DNA from 2 places in the Craurococcus roseus genome. Region 1 is predicted to be linked to the other one. Evidence: riboswitches for the same ligand, from Rfam matches in the RefSeq annotation. Region 1 holds a riboswitch; the other holds the start of a gene.
The links. Region 1 has a riboswitch for glycine ahead of ABD067_RS02680 (D-amino acid dehydrogenase). Riboswitches for the same ligand answer to the same signal wherever they lie in the genome.
Positions count from the first base shown of each region.

Region 2: linked by a shared signal. The riboswitch ahead of gcvT (glycine cleavage system aminomethyltransferase GcvT) and the one ahead of ABD067_RS02680 (D-amino acid dehydrogenase) in region 1 are both predicted to bind glycine.

Region 1 is NZ_BAAAFZ010000007.1:131,503-140,083, reverse strand. Features, by position in the region: gene ABD067_RS02685 (TetR/AcrR family transcriptional regulator) at 1-534, shown strand, start outside; gene ABD067_RS02680 (D-amino acid dehydrogenase) at 685-1,938, opposite strand; glycine riboswitch at 2,014-2,105, opposite strand; glycine riboswitch at 2,110-2,213, opposite strand; gene ABD067_RS02675 (gamma-glutamylcyclotransferase family protein) at 2,334-2,690, opposite strand; gene ABD067_RS02670 (shikimate dehydrogenase) at 2,735-3,625, opposite strand; gene ABD067_RS02665 (Bug family tripartite tricarboxylate transporter substrate binding protein) at 3,779-4,771, shown strand; gene ABD067_RS02660 (Bug family tripartite tricarboxylate transporter substrate binding protein) at 4,799-5,788, shown strand; gene ABD067_RS02655 (BKACE family enzyme) at 5,824-6,669, shown strand; gene pcaH (protocatechuate 3,4-dioxygenase subunit beta) at 6,683-7,414, shown strand; gene pcaG (protocatechuate 3,4-dioxygenase subunit alpha) at 7,418-8,053, shown strand; gene ABD067_RS02640 (bifunctional sugar phosphate isomerase/epimerase/4-hydroxyphenylpyruvate dioxygenase family protein) at 8,067-8,581, shown strand, end outside.
Region 2 is NZ_BAAAFZ010000118.1:4,106-12,686, reverse strand. Features, by position in the region: gene ABD067_RS25465 (GNAT family N-acetyltransferase) at 1-512, opposite strand, end outside; gene ABD067_RS25460 (response regulator) at 646-1,020, opposite strand; gene rnhA (ribonuclease HI) at 1,021-1,482, opposite strand; gene ABD067_RS25450 (homoserine kinase) at 1,472-2,455, opposite strand; gene ispH (4-hydroxy-3-methylbut-2-enyl diphosphate reductase) at 2,486-3,442, opposite strand; gene ABD067_RS25440 (hypothetical protein) at 3,520-4,059, shown strand; glycine riboswitch at 4,224-4,334, shown strand; glycine riboswitch at 4,338-4,434, shown strand; gene gcvT (glycine cleavage system aminomethyltransferase GcvT) at 4,477-5,592, shown strand; gene gcvH (glycine cleavage system protein GcvH) at 5,609-5,986, shown strand; gene gcvP (aminomethyl-transferring glycine dehydrogenase) at 5,983-8,581, shown strand, end outside.

The DNA of each region.
Region 1 (8,581 bases):
GCCCGCGTGGACGACATCGCCGCCCGCACCCGCACGACCAAGCGGATGATCTACTACTATTTCGGCGGGAAGGAGGGGCTCTACGCCGCGGCGTTGGAGGAAGCCTACGGCGGGATGCGCGACGCCGAAGGCGCGCTCCGCCTGGACGGATTGCCGCCGGCCGACGCCATGCGCCGCTTGGTGGAAACCACCTTCGACCACCACGCCGCGCACCCGGAATTCGTGCGGCTGGTCAGCGGCGAGAACATCGAGGAAGCGCGCACGGTCGCGGCCTCAGCCACCATCAAGCAGCGCAACGCGGCGGTGATCGGCACGGTGGCCGCGCTGCTCCGGCGCGGGGAAGCGGAGGGCGCGTTCCGCGCGGGCGTGGACCCGCTCGATCTCCACATGCTCATCAGCGCCTTCTGCTTCTACCGCGTGTCGAACCGCCATACGCTCCGCGCCATCTTCGGCGAAGACTCGGCAACGCCCGGCCGCGCGGACGCGCACCGGCGCATGGTGGTGGAGGCGGTGCTGCGCTACCTGCGGCCGTAGTCGCCGGGCCGTAGTCGCCGGGCCGGTGCGCGTCCGCGCGGCCGGGCGCCGGCGGGGCCAGCCGCCGCGGGAGAGGACCCCCCAGGCCGCTCGCTGGAAGCGCACCCCCCGCCCAGCCACCGGCCGGACCGCGCGCCCCGATCCCCGCGCTCAGGCGGCGCGCGCCGTCCGGCCGCCTTCCGAGGCCTCGGCGTCCACCGCGTCAGCCACCATCTGCGCCGTCGCGGCGGAGAGCGTCCAGCCGAGGTGGCCGTGGCCGGTGTTGTAGAACACGCCGGCCCGGCGGCCCCGGCCGATGCGCGGCATCAGGCTCGGCGTCATCGGGCGCAGGCCGGCCCAGGGCACCACGCGGGCGGTGGACACGCCGGGGAACATGCCCCCCGTCCACTCCACCAGCGGGCGGATGCGGTCGGCGCGGATGTCGCGGTTCTCGCCGTTGAACTCCGCCGTGCCGGCGACGCGGAAGCGCTCGCGCCCGAGGCGGCTGGTGACGATCTTCGTGGCCTCGTCGAGCAGGCTCACGGTCGGCGCCGCGCTTCGGCTCCCTTCGTCGTCGAGGTGGACGGTGATGGAGTAGCCCTTCACCGGGTAGACGTTAACCCGGTCTCCCAGCATGGCGGCGAAGCGCCGGCTGGCGACGCCGGCGCAGACCACCACTGCGTCCGCCCGGACGGAGCCCGCGCCTTCGCCCCCGCGCGTCCAGCGGATGCCGACCCCGTCCGGCCCGTGCTCGATGGCGGACACCTCCGCGCCGAACTCGAAGCGGGCGCCGCGCCGGACGCAGGCGTCGGCCAGGCCGCGCGTGAACTTGTGGATGTCGCCGGTGGAGTCGGACGGCGTGAAGAAGCCGCCGTGGAAGGCGCCCCTCGGCAGCGCCGGCTCGATGGCGCGCATCTCCTCCGGGGTGACGGCGCGGCGGTCGAGCCCGCCTTCGCGCAGCAGCGCGTTGACCGCCGCCGCCGCTTCGAAGCCATCCCGGTCGCGGTAGACGTGCAGGATGCCGCGCCGCTCCAGGTCGAACTCGATGCCCTCCTTCTCGGCCATGGCGAAGAGGTGCTTCCGCGCCTCGATGGCGAGCGCGGTGGTGGCGACGGTGTTGGCGCGGTAGTCGCGGATGCGCCCAACGAACTCGGCGAGCCAGGAATACTTGTGGAACGAGGGGCGCGGGTTGATCAGCAGCGGCGCGTCGCGCCGGAGCATCCACTTCGCGCCCTTCGCCACGGTGCCCCAGTTGTTCCAGACCTCGGCGTTGCTGGCCGAGAGCTGGCCGCCGTTGGCGAAGGAGGTCTCCATGCCGGCGTAGCGCTGGCGGTCCAGCACGACCACCTCGTGGCCGCGCTCCAGCAGCGCGTAGGCGGTGGTGACGCCGGTGATCCCGGACCCGATGACGGCGACGGTGCTCATGCCCGCAGGCTCCTGACGACAAGGGTTCGCGGCCGGCGGCGCGGCGCGCTGCGCCCGCCGTCCGATCCGCCCCCGTCTGTCCGCTTACCTGAGAGCTTGGCCCGGCCCTCCCGCGGGAGGGCGCGCGCGTCCCCTTCGGTGGACGCCTTTCGGCGCCTCTCTCCAGAGTGTCCTCAGCGCGCGGTCCGGTTGCCTGAGAGTTTCCTGGGGGGTTGCTCCGTCGGCGGTCACCCAGCCGCGTGCTGCGGCCTGCGACGCTCTCCCGCGCGCCTCGTCGGACAACCGCAACATCGCGGAGAACGGGCGGTGGATCAAGCAAAAGAACCGCGACCGACGGTGGCGTGAGGGCCGGAACATGCCGCGGATCGAACCTCCTGTCCCGTGGCGGGCGCCCGCTACCGCGCCGCCACGTAGACCCACGCCTGGACTGTTCCGCCCGGCGTTTCGACGTCCGCGACGACGCGCCGGTAGCCTTCGCCTTCGAAGGCATCCAAGCGGAACCAATGGCCGGGCAGATCGTCCGACTCGAAAACGCGCACCTCGATCGGTCCCCCGCGCGGGTCGAGGACGAGGGCCGGATAGCCGAGCCCGGCGCCCCAACCTTCGGCGGCGAGATCACCCCGGACGATCCCGGTGCCCCAGCGATCGTTCAATCCGGCAAGCTGGTGATGGTTCGGCCGTCCGGGCGCGAGCGTGCCATAGGTGGCAAGCCGGGTCGCAGCGTTCATGTAGCGACGGTAGCGGGCCGGCACCGCGCCGCCATGGAGTCCCGCATCCGGGGCAGGGCTGCTGCGAGTCAGGTCCGCGGCGCGTCCGGGGCCGCCTCCGACACCATGTCTTTGAAATGCCGCAGCATCCGCTCCGCGTCCGGCTCCAGCCCTGTGAACAGGCGGAAGGCGCCCACCGCCTGGAACACCGCCATGCCGCCGCCGTCCAGCGTCGCGCAGCCGAGCGCCCGCGCGGCGCGCAGCAATTCGGTTTCCAACGGGAAGTAGACGATCTCCGCCACCCAGTGCGACGGGCGCAGCAGCGCCGCGGGCAGCGGCAGGCCGGGGTACTTGGCCATGCCGACCGGCGTGCAGTTCACCACGCCGTCCGCCCCCGCCATCGCCCCGCGGAGGTCGGTCCCGGCCGCCGCGCGGCCCTCGCCGAAGCGGGCGCACAGCGCGTCCGCCAGCGCCTCCGCCCGCGCCCCGTCGGTGTCGAACACGGAAAGCCGCGTGGCGCCGAGCGTCAGGATCGCGTGCGCCACGGCTGCGCCGGCGCCGCCCGCGCCGATCTGCGCCACCCGGTCCCGCTTGGCATCCGGCAAACCGCGCCGGAAGCCCTCGGCGAAGCCCGACCAATCGGTGTTGTGGCCGACACGTCTGCCGCCCCGCAGCACCACCGTGTTCACCGCGCCGAGCGCCCGCGCGTCGTCCGAGAGTTCGTGCAGCAGCGGGATCACCGCCTGCTTGCAAGGGTGGGTGACGTTGAGGCCGGCGAAGCCCACCCGTTCGGCGGCGGTGAGCAGTTCCGGCAAGGCTTCCACGCCCAAGCCCAACGCGCTGAGGTCCAGCCGGCGGTAGATGGACCGCAGGCCTTGCTCCGCGCCCTCGCGCTCGTGCAGGGCGGGGGTGAGGGAAGCGCCGATGCCGGTTCCGATGAGGCCCGCGAGCAGGGCGGGGCGGCTGTCCCAGGTGGTCATGCGACGGATCCTCCGTGGCGACGCCGAAAGTCGGCTTTCGGCTCGAATCGTCCCTTGCGGAGCTAATGTACTATCTGGTACGTACACGTCAACGCAAAACGGGGCGGGCCGGAACGGCGCCACGCCCCGGTCGGGAAAACGGAGGAGAAATCCATGCGCCTGAACCGCCGCGGCCTCTGCACGGCCGCCCTCGGCCTTCTCGCCGCCACCGGCTCCCGCCCCGCCGGGGCGCAATCGGCGGACGCCTACCCCGGCAACCGCCCGGTGACGCTGGTTGTCGCCTGGGCGCCCGGCGGCTCGACCGACTTCGTCGCCCGCGTGGTGGCGCAGCAGCTCTCCAAGGAACTGAACGGCAACGTGGTGGTGGACAACCGCCCCGGCGCCTCCGGCACCGTCGGCCACGCCTCCGTCGCCCGCGCCCGGCCGGACGGGCACACGCTCCTGCTCGGCGTGAACTCCACCTACGCCATGGCGCGGCACCTCTTCCCGCAGCGCGGATACGACGACGACAAGGCGTTCGCCTCCGCCGGCCGCCTCGCAGTCTCCCCCATTTTCCTGTGCGTGAACCCGAAGCTCGGCGTGAACGACATCCAGGGCCTCATCGCCAAGGCCAAGGCGCAGCCGGGCAAGCTGAGCTACGGCTCCTCCGGGGCCGGCTCCTCCGCGCACTTGGCGACCGAGCTGTTCCTGCGCTCGGCGGGCATAGACGTGCAGAACGTGACCTACCGCGGCGGCGCCCCGGCGGTGCAGGCGCTCATCACCGGCGAGGTGGAGATGGCCTTCGTGGACGGAGTGACGGCGCTGCCGCTCATGGCCGACAAAAAGATCGTCGCGCTCGGCGTCAGCACGCCGGAGCGCAACCCGCTGGCCCCCGAGGTGCCCACCATCGCCGAGTCCGACTTCCCGGGCTACGAGGCGACCAGCGACTTCGCCCTGCTGGCGCCCGCCGGCACCCCGGCGCCGATCCTCCGCAAGCTGGCCGCCGCCACCGCCGCGACCATGCGGAACCCGGAGGTGCTGGAGCGCTTGCGGCAGAACTCCATCTTCCCCACCGTGGGGACGCCGGAGGAATGGCCCGCCTACTTCGCCGCCGAGAGCGCGAAGTGGGGCGACGTCATCAAAACCCGCGGGATCACCTTGGAGTAGCAGGGGCGGGGCAGGGGAGGCGAACGGATGACTGGACCGATCGGCCGCCGGCGTTTCCTGTCCGCCTCGCTCGGCGCCGCGGGCGCGGCGTCCATCGCCGCCCGCGCCCAGGCCCAGGGCGACTACCCCAGCCGCCCGGTGACGCTGGTGGTGCCCTGGGCGGCGGGCGGCTCCACCGACGCGGTGGCGCGCATCCTGGCGGCGAAGCTTTCGAGCGACGTCGGCCGCCCCTTCGTGGTGGACAACCGCACCGGCGCCAACGGCACCATCGGCTTCGCCTCCGTCGCCCGCGCCCGGCCGGACGGCTACACGCTTCTGGTCGGCACCGTGAGCACCTACGCAATGGCGCCGCACCTCTACCAACTGCCCTACGACAACGGCCGCGCCTTCACCGGCATCGGCCTGGTCGCCGCCATGCCGATCATCCTGGTCGTGCCCAAAGCGTCCCCGGCCCGCACGCTGGCGGAATTCATCGAATTGGCGAAGAAGCCGAACAGCAGGATGGCCTACGCCAACTCCGGTTCCGGCTCCTCCACGCACCTGGCCACCGAGCTGTTCCTCCAGAGCGCCGGCATCGACATGCCAGACGTCGGCTACCGCGGCGGCGCGCCGGCGGTGCAAGGGACGCTGACGGGCGAAGCGCAAATGGTGATGCAGGCCGCGTCCGGCCTCGTTCCCTTTATCCAATCGGGCGACCTGCGCGCGCTCGCCATCAGCTCGCGCGAGCGCAGCCCCGTCGCGCCGGAGGTGCCCACCTTCCGCGAGCAGGGCTTCCCGGACTACGAGGTGCTGGAGCACATCGCCCTCCTGGCGCCCGCCGGCACACCGGAGCCGATCGTCCGCCGCCTCGGCGCCGCGGCGCGCGCCGCGATGGAAGCGCCGGAAACGCTGGAGCGGCTGGCCGCGCTCGGCGTGACGCCCGACGTGCGCCCGCCGGAAGACTGGCCCGCCTACTTCGAGGCCGAGAACGCCAAGTGGCGCGAGGTCATCCGCGCCAGGAACATCCGCGTGCAGTGACGCGCGCGGCGCCGCATCGGGAGGAGGACACCACAATGGCCGGAGAACCCTGCGTCATCGCCGTCGCCATCACCGGCTCGGTGCCGCGCAAGAAGGACAACCCCGCCGTTCCGACCACGCCGGCCGAGCAGGTCGAGAGCACCCACGAGGCCTTCGAGGCCGGCGCCTCGCTCGTCCACATCCACGTCCGCAACCCCGACGAGAGCCCGTCCTCCGACCCCGCCCTGTTCGCCCAGGTGCAGGAGGGGGTGCGCAAGCACTGCCCCGGCATGGTCGTGCAGTTCTCGACCGGCGGGCGCGGCCGCGACCCGGCGGCCCGCGGCAACGCGCTGGAGCTCCGGCCCGACATGGCCTCGCTCTCCACCGGCTCGGTCAACTTCCCGACCATCGTGTACGAGAACCCGGCCGCGCTGGTGACGGACCTGGCCACTAAAATGCGGAACAACGGCGTGCGGCCGGAGATCGAGGTCTTCGACCTCTCCCATATCCACGGCGCCCGCCGGCTGGTGGACGCCGGGCTGATGGACGAGAGGCCGCACGTGCAGTTCGTCATGGGCGTGAAGAACGCCCTGCCCGCGGAGGAGCGCCTGCTCGACGTCCTGCTGGGCGAACTGCGGCGCGTCCTGCCCCGCGCCACCTGGACCGCGGCCGGCATCGGCGCGAACCAGTCGCGGGTGATGGAGTGGGCGCTGGCCCGCGGTGCGGACGGGGTGCGCACCGGTCTGGAGGACAACGTCCGCGCCTCCAAGGACCGGCTGGCGTCGGGCAACGCCGAGCTGGTGCGCATGGCCGCCGAGGCGGTGGCGCGGCACGGCCGGCGCCCGGCGTCGCCCGCCGAGGCGCGCCGGATGCTGGGCCTCGCGCCCGCCGGCAACGCCTGAGGGAGGGGCCGCCATGCTCGACCACGACAGCGAGTTCATCGCCCGCGACACCGCGTCGCACCCGCCGGCGCTGACGCCGATCTACAAGACCAGCGTGCTGCGCTCGCCGCGCCTGCCGCTGATCTCCTTGCAGAACTCCCTCTCCGAAGTGACCGGACCCGTATTCGGCTACAACGAACTCGGCCCGCTCGACAACGACCTCCTGCGCAATTACGCGCGGGAAGGAGGAGAGCCGATCGGCGAGCGCGTGATCCTCCACGGCCGCGTGCTGGACGGCAACGCGCGCCCGGTGCCGAACGTGCTGGTGGAGGTTTGGCAGGCCAACGGTGCCGGCCGTTACCGCCACAGGAACGACCGCTACGAGGCGCCGATAGATCCCAACTTCGGCGGCTGCGGCCGGGCCGTCACCGACGACGAAGGCCGCTGGCACTTCCGCACCGTGAAGCCCGGGCCCTATCCCTACCGCAACCGGCTCAACGACTGGCGGCCGGCGCACATGCACTTCTCCGTCTTCGGCTCCGGCTTCGCCCAACGCCTCATCACGCAGATGTACTTCGAGGGCGACCCGCTGATCCGCCACGACAGCATCATCGCCACCATCCCCGACCCGGACGCGCGGGAGCGGCTGGTGGCGAAGCTCGACCTTGGCGCCTCCGTGCCGCTGCACACGCTGGCCTATCGCTGGGACATCGTGCTGCGCGGCCGCCGCTCCACGCTGTTCGAAAACAAGCTGCAGGGGAACTGAGCCATGAGCGACGACAGCAGCCACCTGCCGGAATCGCCATCCCAGACCGCCGGCCCCTACGTCCACATCGGCCTGATCCCGCGGCAGGCCGGCTTCGACATCTTCGAGAACAACCTCGGCACCGAGCCGATGGCCGGCCCCGGCGCCAAGGGTGAGCGCGTCCGCATCGAAGGCCGCATCTTCGACGGCGCCGGCGGCCTGGTGCGCGACGCGCTGGTCGAGGCGTGGCAGGCCGACGCCAACGGCCGCTACCCGCATCCGGCTGACAAGCAGGAGGGCGCGCCGCCCGACCACGCCTTCCGCAACTGGGGCCGCGCCGGCACCGACTTCGAAACGGGCGTGTGGTTCCTCGACACGGTCAAGCCCGGCGCCGTCGCCGGCCGCCACGGGCACCGCAAGATGGCGCCGCACGTGAACCTTTGGATCGTGGCACGCGGCATCAACCTCGGCCTGTCGACGCGCCTCTACTTCGCCGACGAGGAAGCCGCCAACGCCGCCGACCCGGTGCTCAACATCATCGACCCGCCGGAGCGGCGCCGCACCCTGCTGGCGCGGCGAGAGACGCGGGACGGCCGGCCCGCCTACGTCCTCGACATTCGCCTGCAAGGGCCGGACGAGACCGTGTTCTTCGACGTCTGAAGGGAAGGCGGCCATGCCGCATTGGAAGCGTTCGGTCGCCACCGTCTGCCTTTCCGGCACGCTGCCCGACAAGCTGGAAGCCGCCGCGGCGGCCGGCTTCGATGCGGTGGAGATCTTCGAGAACGACCTCCTCACCTACGAGGGCACCGCCGCCGAGGCCGGTCGCCTCTGCTCCGACCTCGGGCTGGAGGTGGCGCTGTTCCAGCCCTTCCGCGACTTCGAAGCGATGCCGGAGCCGCAGCGCGCCCGCAACCTCGACCGCGCCGAGCGCAAGTTCGACACCATGCACCAGCTCGGCGCCCGCATGGTGCTGGTGTGCAGCAACGTCCAGGCAGCGGCGCTGCCGGAGCCGGAGCGCGCCGCCGACGACCTGCGCGAGATGGCTGAGCGCGCCGCCCGCCGGGGCCTCCTCGTCGGCTACGAGGCGTTGGCCTGGGGCACGCGCGTCAACCGTTGGCGGCAGGCTTGGGAGATCGTCCAGCGCGCCGACCACCCGGCGCTCGGCCTCATCCTCGACAGCTTCCACAC
Region 2 (8,581 bases), on a different contig from region 1:
GGCCCGGCCGGGACGGGCCGCACCTCGGGCCGGATCGGCAGCCCGCCCATGAGCGGCTTCGCCATGGGCACGCCCCGCGGGCAGGTGGTGCAGCCCTCCCACCTCCCGGGCGTGAAGCCCCGGCGGGCGTAGAAGCCGACCACCCCGGGCTGCGCGTTGACGCACAGCATCCGGGCGCCCGAGTCCAACGCCAAACCTTCGGCCAACTCCAGGATAGCCGCGCCGAGGCCGCCGCCGCGGAAGCCGGGCTCTAGGGCCACCAAGCGTATCACCGCCCTGCCATCGGGCTTGAGGTCGAGGCGCAGGGTGCCCGCGACCTCGTCGTCGGCGAACAGCAGCAGCGGCCTGTTAGCCGAATCGCGGTCGTCCGGGTGCGCGGGGTCGTACTCGCACGGCCAGGGGCCGTCCGGAGGGTGGTACACGTCGAAGATGTGCGTCTTGCGGATCGCGTGCAGGCGATCCCACTCGGTTGCGCTCCGCGGCTCGCGGAGCTCAAGTCTTCGGGGGCGCACGGGCCACCCTTCCGTTGTGACGTGAACCCCCGGAGGGGTCCTTGTCGGCGCGGCTGCATGGATGCGCCGCACAAAGACAATGTACCACATCCGCTGGCCCGCGGCCACCACAACCCCGCAGGGGGCCGCCGCGTCAGGGGTCCGATGCCGCCGCGTCCCGCGCAGCGCCGCGGATCGCCTCGGCCAACGCGGCGGGGGCGAAGGGCTTCTGGAGGAAGCGCTCGTGGCGGTCCGGCGACGTTCGGGCCGGGTCGGGCGCCGTGCCGCTGATCAGCACCACCTCCACCGCCGGGTGGCGCTCCCGCGCGATGCCGGCGAGGTCGAGCCCGCTCAGACCCGGCCCGAGGTCGATGTCCGCCACCAGCACGTCCGGCACTTGGCCGGCGCCGAGCAGGACCAAGGCGTCCTCCGCGTTGGCGAGCCCGTCCACCTCGATCCCCTCGTCGGCGAGCGTGTCCGCGAGCAACTGCCGCACCAGCGGGTCGTCGTCGATCAGCAGCACCCGCATCTACCCGCCCCGCATCCGGGCCGCCGTCGCCAGCCGGTCCGCGCGTTCGTTCATCGCGTCGCCTGCGTGGCCGCGCACCCACTTCCACTCGACTTGGTGCGGCTTGGCGGCGGCGAGCAGGCGCTGCCACAATTCCATGTTCGCCACCGGGTCGCGCGCGGCGTTGCGCCAGTTGTTGCGCACCCAGCCCGCCACCCAGCGCGTGAGCCCGTTGCGCACGTACTCGCTGTCGGTGTGCAGCACGACGCGGCAGGGGCGTTTCAGCGCCTCCAGCGCGCTGATAGCCGCCGTCAGCTCCATGCGGTTGTTGGTGGTCGCGGGGTCGGCGCCGGAGAGTTCGCGCTCGCTCCCGTTGTAACGCAGGATGGCCGCCCACCCGCCGGGGCCGGGGTTGGGCTTGCAGCCGCCGTCGGTCCAGACCTCGACGGCCGTGGCCGTCTGTTCCGCTTGGTCAGAGTCCAATGTCGGCGCCCCCCTCGGCGCGGGCGAAGAAGCGCAGCTTGCGCAGGTATTCCAACGGGTCCTTGCGGGTGACGAGCGCGCCGGCCGGCGTTTCCGTCCAATCGTGCAACCGCGTGAGCAGGAAGCGCAGCGCCGCACCGCGGCAAAGCACCGGCAGCGCGGCGCGCTCGGTCCCCGACAAGGGGCGCAGCGCGCCGTAGGCCGACAGCAAGGCGTGCGCCCTGGTCACGTTGAAGGTGCGGCCGTCGGGCTCGAAGCACCAAGCGTTCAGGCACACCGCGAGGTCGTAAGCCAAGAGGTCGGTGCAGGCGAAGTAGAAGTCGATCAGGCCGGACACGCGCGGCTTTCCGTCCGGGCCGGGCAGGAAGAAGACGTTGTCCGGGAACAGGTCCGCGTGGATGTGCCCTTCCGGCAGCGCGCCCGGCGCGGGCCAGTCGCGGAGGATGGCCGCGAGCGCCCCGTCCAACTCGGCGACCAAGCCGGGCTGGACGGCGTCGCCCTCCGCGCGGCAGCGGTCGAGCAGCGGTGGCCACCCAGCCGGTCCGAGCGCGTTGGGCCGCGTGGCGGCGAAGCCCTCGCCGGCCAGGTGCAGGCGGGCCAGCGCTTCGCCGAGCGGCGCGCAGTGCTCCGGCCGAACGCGGCGCGGCCACACGCCGGAAAGGAAGGTGCAAACCGCCGCCGGCCGCCCGGCGAGTTCGCGGAGCGCCTGCCCGTCACGCGCCTTCACCGGCAGCGGGCAGGGCAGGCCGCGGGCGGCCAAGTGTTCCATCAACCCGAGGAACCAAGGCAGTTCGCCCGGATCCACGCGCCGTTCGTAGAGGGTCAGGATGAAGTCGCCGGCTTCCGTGCGGAGGGCGTAGTTGGAGTTCTCCACCCCCTCGGCGATGCCGCGGAACGCGAGCAACCCGCCCACGTCGTAGTCGAGCAGGAAGGCGCGCAGCGCGTCGTCCTGCACGTCGGTGTAGACGGCCATGCGCGGTCCGTCAGGGTCGCCGCAGGGAGGTCACGCCGGCGCGGGCTGGAGCGCGGCGGGCAGCTTGAAGGTGATCCGCTCCTCCGCCACCACCACCTCCTCGATGCGGAGGTCGTATCGCTCGCGCAGGCGGGCCAGCACCTCCTCCACCAGCACCTCCGGGGCGCTGGCGCCCGCGGTGACGCCGAGATCGGTGACGCCCTCCAGCAGGGCGAGGTCGAGGTCGCGCCCGCGCTGCACCATCACCGCCCGCGGGCAGCCGGCGCGCTCCGCCACCTCCACCAGCCGGAGCGAGTTGGAGGAGTTGGGCGCCCCCACCACCACCATGAGTTGCACGCGCGGCGCGATCTCCTTCACCGCCGCCTGCCGGTTGGTGGTGGCGTAGCAGATGTCCTCCTTGGCCGGCGCCGAGATGCCGGGAAAGCGCCGTTGCAACGCCGCCACGATCTCCGCCGTGTCGTCCACGGAGAGCGTGGTCTGGGTGATGAAGGCCAGCGGCACGCCTTGCGGCACCTCCACCCGGGCCGCCTGCTCGGCGTCCTCCACCAAGCTCACCGTGCCCGGTTCGAGCTGGCCCATGGTGCCCACCACCTCCGGGTGGCCGGCGTGGCCGATCAGCAGGATGTGGCGGCCGCGCCCGGCGTGGTGCTCGGCCTCGCGGTGGACCTTGCTGACCAGCGGACAGGTGGCATCGAGATAGAATAGCTTCCGACGTTCGGCCTCGGCCGGCACGCTTTTGGGGACGCCGTGGGCGGAGAACACCACCGGCGCGTCATCCGGCACCTCGTCCAGCTCTTCTACGAAGACCGCGCCCTGGCGCTCCAGGGTTTCCACCACGAAACGGTTGTGGACGATCTCGTGGCGCACGTAGACCGGGGCGCCGTACCGGCGGATGGCCTCCTCCACGATCTTGATGGCGCGGTCCACCCCGGCGCAGAAGCCGCGCGGGCCGGCCAGCAGGATGTTCAGGCATCGCGTGTCGTGCATAGGTGGCCGTTCGCTCGTTTGATGGGGCGGGCGGCAAGCTAGCCGCCGGCCGGGGTGCGCTCAAAGGGGAGATGGGGATGCGGGTGCGACTTGTCCTGGCTGCGGCGCTGGCAGGCCTGGTTCCGGCGGCCTGCGGCGGCGACCGGGGCCCCGCCTTGCCGGTGGCCTGCCCGCGGCCCGGCATCCTGTCCGACGGCGCGGACCTCACCCGTTGGCGGCCGGGGCCGGTGCAGGACCTCACCACCCTGGTCTTCGACGCGCGCCTCACGGGGTTGAACGGGTCCTGCCGCCCCGGCAGGCGCGACCGCAGCCTCGAGGTGACGCTGACTCCGTCCTTCGTGGTGGAGCGGGGGCCGGCCGGCGGCGACGCACGGGTGGCGGAACTGCCCTGGTTCGTGGCGGTGGTGGGGCCGGGCGACGAGATCCTGCAGCGGCAGAGCTTTGTGGAACGGCTGGCCTTCAATCGCGGCGAAACCCGCGCCACGGGCGCGGCCGAGCCGGTGCGCCTGTCCTTGCCGGTGGGTGAAGAGCGGCGGGCCACGGATTATCGTATCTTGGTGTCCTTCGAGTTGACGCCGGAAGACGTGGCGGTGAACCGGCGGCGGGGGCCGCGGTAGGCTTTCGCTCGTCGCACTGCCAGCGCGCGGGGTCGGGGCTTGCGTCCCGAGTTTGGCTTGGAACAACAGCGTTCGCCCGCCCCTCTCTGGATTGGCATGCGGTCGCCGCCGCACGATGGTTGCGTCCGCGACGCGCGGCGGGCTACACGAGTGGGGACACCCGTTGATCCCGTGCGGGAGAGAGTGGCGCCCCGTGTATACGCGCGGGTGATTGCCGCCGCCGAAGGCGCAACCGGCCCCCGGAAACGCTCAGGCACAGGAACCGCGCGGGGGAGGGGCCTCTGGAAAGCCCGGCGCCGCCCATGTGGCGCTGGCACCGACGGAGTAAGGCACGCCTGGGAGGGCGGCCGAATCTCTCAGGTCTTCGGACAGAGGGGGGCCACGATCTGAACGCCGCCACGCGCGGCAGGGGGATACGTGGCCGAATCCGGAGAAGCGCTCCTCGAAACCCCGCTCGCCGGGCTGCACCGCCGGCTCGGCGGCCGCATGGTGCCCTTCGCGGGCTATGCCATGCCGGTCCACTACCCGGCCGGCATCATGGCCGAGCACTTGGCCTGCCGGTCCGGCGCCGCGCTGTTCGACGTGTCCCACATGGGGCAAGCCGAGCTGCGCGGGGAAGGCGCCGCGGCGGCGCTGGAGGCGCTGACCCCGGCGGACGTCCGCGGCCTCAAGCCTGGCCGCCAGCGCTACGCCCTGTTCACCACCATGACTGGCGGCATCTTCGACGACTTCATGGTGGCGAACCTCGGCGACCGGCTATTCCTGGTGGTGAACGCCTCCCGCAAGGAGGAGGATTTCGCGCTGGTCGAGGCGGCGCTGCCTGCCGGAGTCGCCTTGCGTCGTCTGCCGGACCGAGCGCTGCTCGCTTTCCAGGGGCCCGGCGCGGCGGCGGCCCTCGCGCCGTCGGCGCCGGACCTCGCAGCGCTCCCCTTCATGGGTGTGGCCGAGGCGCGCATCGCCGGCGTCCCCGTGCTCGCCAGCCGTAGCGGCTACACCGGCGAGGACGGGTTCGAGATCAGCGCGCCGGCCGAGGAGGCCGAGCGGTTGGCCGAGGCGCTGCTGGCCCTGCCGGGGGCCGCGCTCGCCGGCCTCGGGGCGCGCGATTCGCTCCGCCTCGAAGCCGGCCTTTGCCTCTACGGCAACGATATCGACGAGACCACCAGCCCGGTGGAGGCGGCGCTCACCTGGACGATCGGCAAGCGCCGCCGCACCGAATGGGACTTCCCCGGTGCCGAGCGTGTGCGGGAGGAGCTGTCGAGCGGCCCGTCTCGGCTCCGCGTCGGCATCAAGCCCGAAGGCCGCCAACCTGCCCGCGGCCACACACCTATCCACGCGCCCGGCGACGGCGGTGCGGCCATCGGCGAGGTGACGTCCGGCGGCTTCGGCCCGTCGCTCGGCGGGCCCATGGCGATGGGCTACGTCGCCCGCCCGCACGCCGGCGACGGGACCGCCCTCGAATTGATGGTGCGCGGCCGCGCCTTGCCCGCCCGCGTCGCCCCTCTGCCCTTCACCCCGCACCGCTACGCGCGCTGATCCCGGAGCCCGCCCGATGCCAGACACCAAGTACACGACCAGCCACGAATGGGTCCGCCTGGAGGGCGACGTGGCCACGGTCGGCATCACCGACCACGCGCAGACCGCGCTCGGCGACGTGGTGTTCGTCGATCTGCCGGAAGTCGGGCGCGAGGTCGGCGCCAACGAGGCTTGCGCGGTGGTGGAGAGCGTCAAGGCGGCGTCGGACGTGTACGCGCCGTTGGCCGGCCGGGTGGTGGAAGCCAACGAGCGCCTGTCCGAGGACCCCGGCCTGGTCAACCGCGACCCGACCGGCGAGGGCTGGTTCTACAAGCTGGAGATCGCCGACGCGGCGGCGCTGGACGAGCTGATGGACGAAGCGGGCTACCAGCGTTTCGTGGAGAGCCAGGCGTGAGCGCTTTGAAGGAGCTGACCGCGCTGGAGGACCATGGCGCCTTCATCGAGCGCCATGTCGCGCCGACAGACGACGAGATCGCCGCCATGCTGCGCGTGGTGGGCGCCGAAAGCCTGGAAGACTTGGCCGCGCGCACCCTGCCTGCCGCCATCGCGGGCGCCGACCTCTCGGCCCTGCCCGCGCCGTCCACCGAGGCGGAGGCCATGGCCGAATTGCGCGAATTGAGCGAGCGCAACCGGTGGCGCGTGAAGTCGCTGATCGGCCTGGGCTACCACAACACCCACGTCCCGCCGGTCATCCAGCGCAACGTGCTGGAGAACCCGGGCTGGTACACGGCCTACACGCCCTACCAAGCCGAGATCGCGCAGGGGCGGCTGGAAGCGCTGGTGAACTTTCAAACGGCGGTGGCGGACCTCACGGGGCTCCCTGTCGCCAACGCCTCCTTGCTGGACGAGGGCACAGCGGCGGCGGAGGCGGTGGCTCTCGCCCACGCGGCGCACCGCGGCAAGGGCCGCGTGCTGTTGGCGGCGGCGGACCTGCACCCGCAGACGCTGGCCGTGGTGCGGACGCGGGCCGAGCCCGTCGGCACCGAGGTGAAGGTGGTGCCGCCGGCGGAGATCGCCGACGCGGCGGCGGGCGCGGAGAAGCCCTTCGCCGTGCTGCTGCAATACCCCGGCACCACCGGCGAGGCGCGCGACCTCTCGCCCGAGATCGCGGCGGCGCACAAGGCCGGGGCGCTGGCCATCGTCTGCGCCGACCCGCTCTCGCTCTGCCTGCTGACCCCGCCCGGCGAGATGGGCGCGGACGTCGTCGTGGGCAGCACGCAACGCTTCGGCGTGCCGCTCGGCTACGGCGGGCCGCACGCCGCCTACATGGCGGTGAAGGACGCGCACAAGCGCCTCTTGCCGGGGCGGCTGGTCGGCGTCTCCCGGGACGCGGCGGGGCAGCCGGCGATGCGCCTCGCGCTCCAGACGCGCGAGCAGCACATCCGGCGCGAGAAGGCGACGAGCAACATCTGCACCGCTCAGGTGCTGCTGGCGGTGATGGCCGGCATGTACGCGGTGTGGCACGGGCCGGAGGGCCTCGCGCGCATCGCGCGACGGGTGCGCCTCCAAGCCGGGATGCTGGCCGACGCCGCCAATCGGGCCGGCTTCGCGCTGCGCCACGAAACCTTTTTCGACACTGTCGCCATCGAGGCCGGCGGCAAGGCCGATGCACTGGTGCGCGCGGCGCTCGGCCGCGGCTTCAACCTGCGCCGCGTGGACGCGGGCTGCGTCGCCGTCAGCCTGGACGAGACGGTGACGCGCGAGGAGCTTTCGTCGTTGGCGGCGGCGATCGCCGAGGCGGCGGGCGCCTCGGTGGCCGACTTGTCCGACCTCGCGCCGGCGCCCGAGTTGCCGGCGGCCCTTGCCCGACGCTCGCCCTTCCTCACGGCCGAGGTCTTCAACACCCACCGCAGCGAGCACGCGATGCTGCGCTACCTCAAGCGGTTGGAAGACCGCGACGTGGCGCTGAACCGCAGCATGATCCCGCTCGGCTCCTGCACCATGAAGCTGAACGCCACGGCCGAGATGATGCCGGTGACGTTCCCCGGCTTCGCGGACGTCCACCCCTTCGCGCCGCCCGAGCAGGCGGAGGGCTACGCCGAACTCACGCGGCGCTTGGCCGACTGGCTCTGCGCGGTGACGGGCTTCGCCGCCGTCTCGCTCCAGCCCAACGCCGGCAGCCAGGGCGAGTACGCGGGCCTCTTGGCCATCCGCGCATACCACCGCGCGCGCGGCGAGGCGGGGCGCGACGTGTGCCTCATCCCGTCCTCCGCGCACGGCACCAACCCTGCGAGCGCCGTGATGGCGGGCATGAGGGTCGTGGTGGTCGCCTGCGACCGCGACGGCAACGTGGACGTGGCCGACCTCCGCGCCAAAGCCGAGCAGCACTCCGCGCGGTTGGCGGCGCTCATGGTGACGTACCCCAGCACGCACGGCGTGTTCGAGGAGGGCATCCGCGAGATCTGCGCCCTGGTCCACGAGCACGGCGGCCAGGTCTACATGGACGGCGCCAACATGAACGCGCAGGTGGGGCTGACCTCGCCGGCCGCGATCGGCGCCGACGTGTGCCACCTCAACCTCCACAAAACCTTCTGCATCCCGCACGGCGGCGGCGGCCCCGGTGTCGGGCCGATCGGCGTCGCCGCGCACCTCGCGCCGCACCTGCCGAACCACCCGATGCACCCCGGCGCCGGACCGGAGACGGGTTACGGCCCGGTCAGCGCCGCGCCCTTCGGCAGCGCCGGCATCCTTCCCATCTCCTACGCCTACATCCGCATGATGGGCGCCGAGGGCCTCACGCGCGCGACGCGGGTGGCGATCCTCTCCGCGAACTACGTGGCGAAGCGGCTGGAGGGGCACTACCCGGTGCTCTACCGCGGCGCGCGCGGCATGGTGGCGCACGAGTGCATCCTCGACTGCCGCGGCTTCCAGCAAGGGGGCGGCGTGACGGTGGAGGACATCGCCAAACGCTTGCAGGACTACGGCTTCCACGCGCCTACCATGTCCTGGCCGGTGGCCGGCACGCTGATGGTGGAGCCCACCGAGAGCG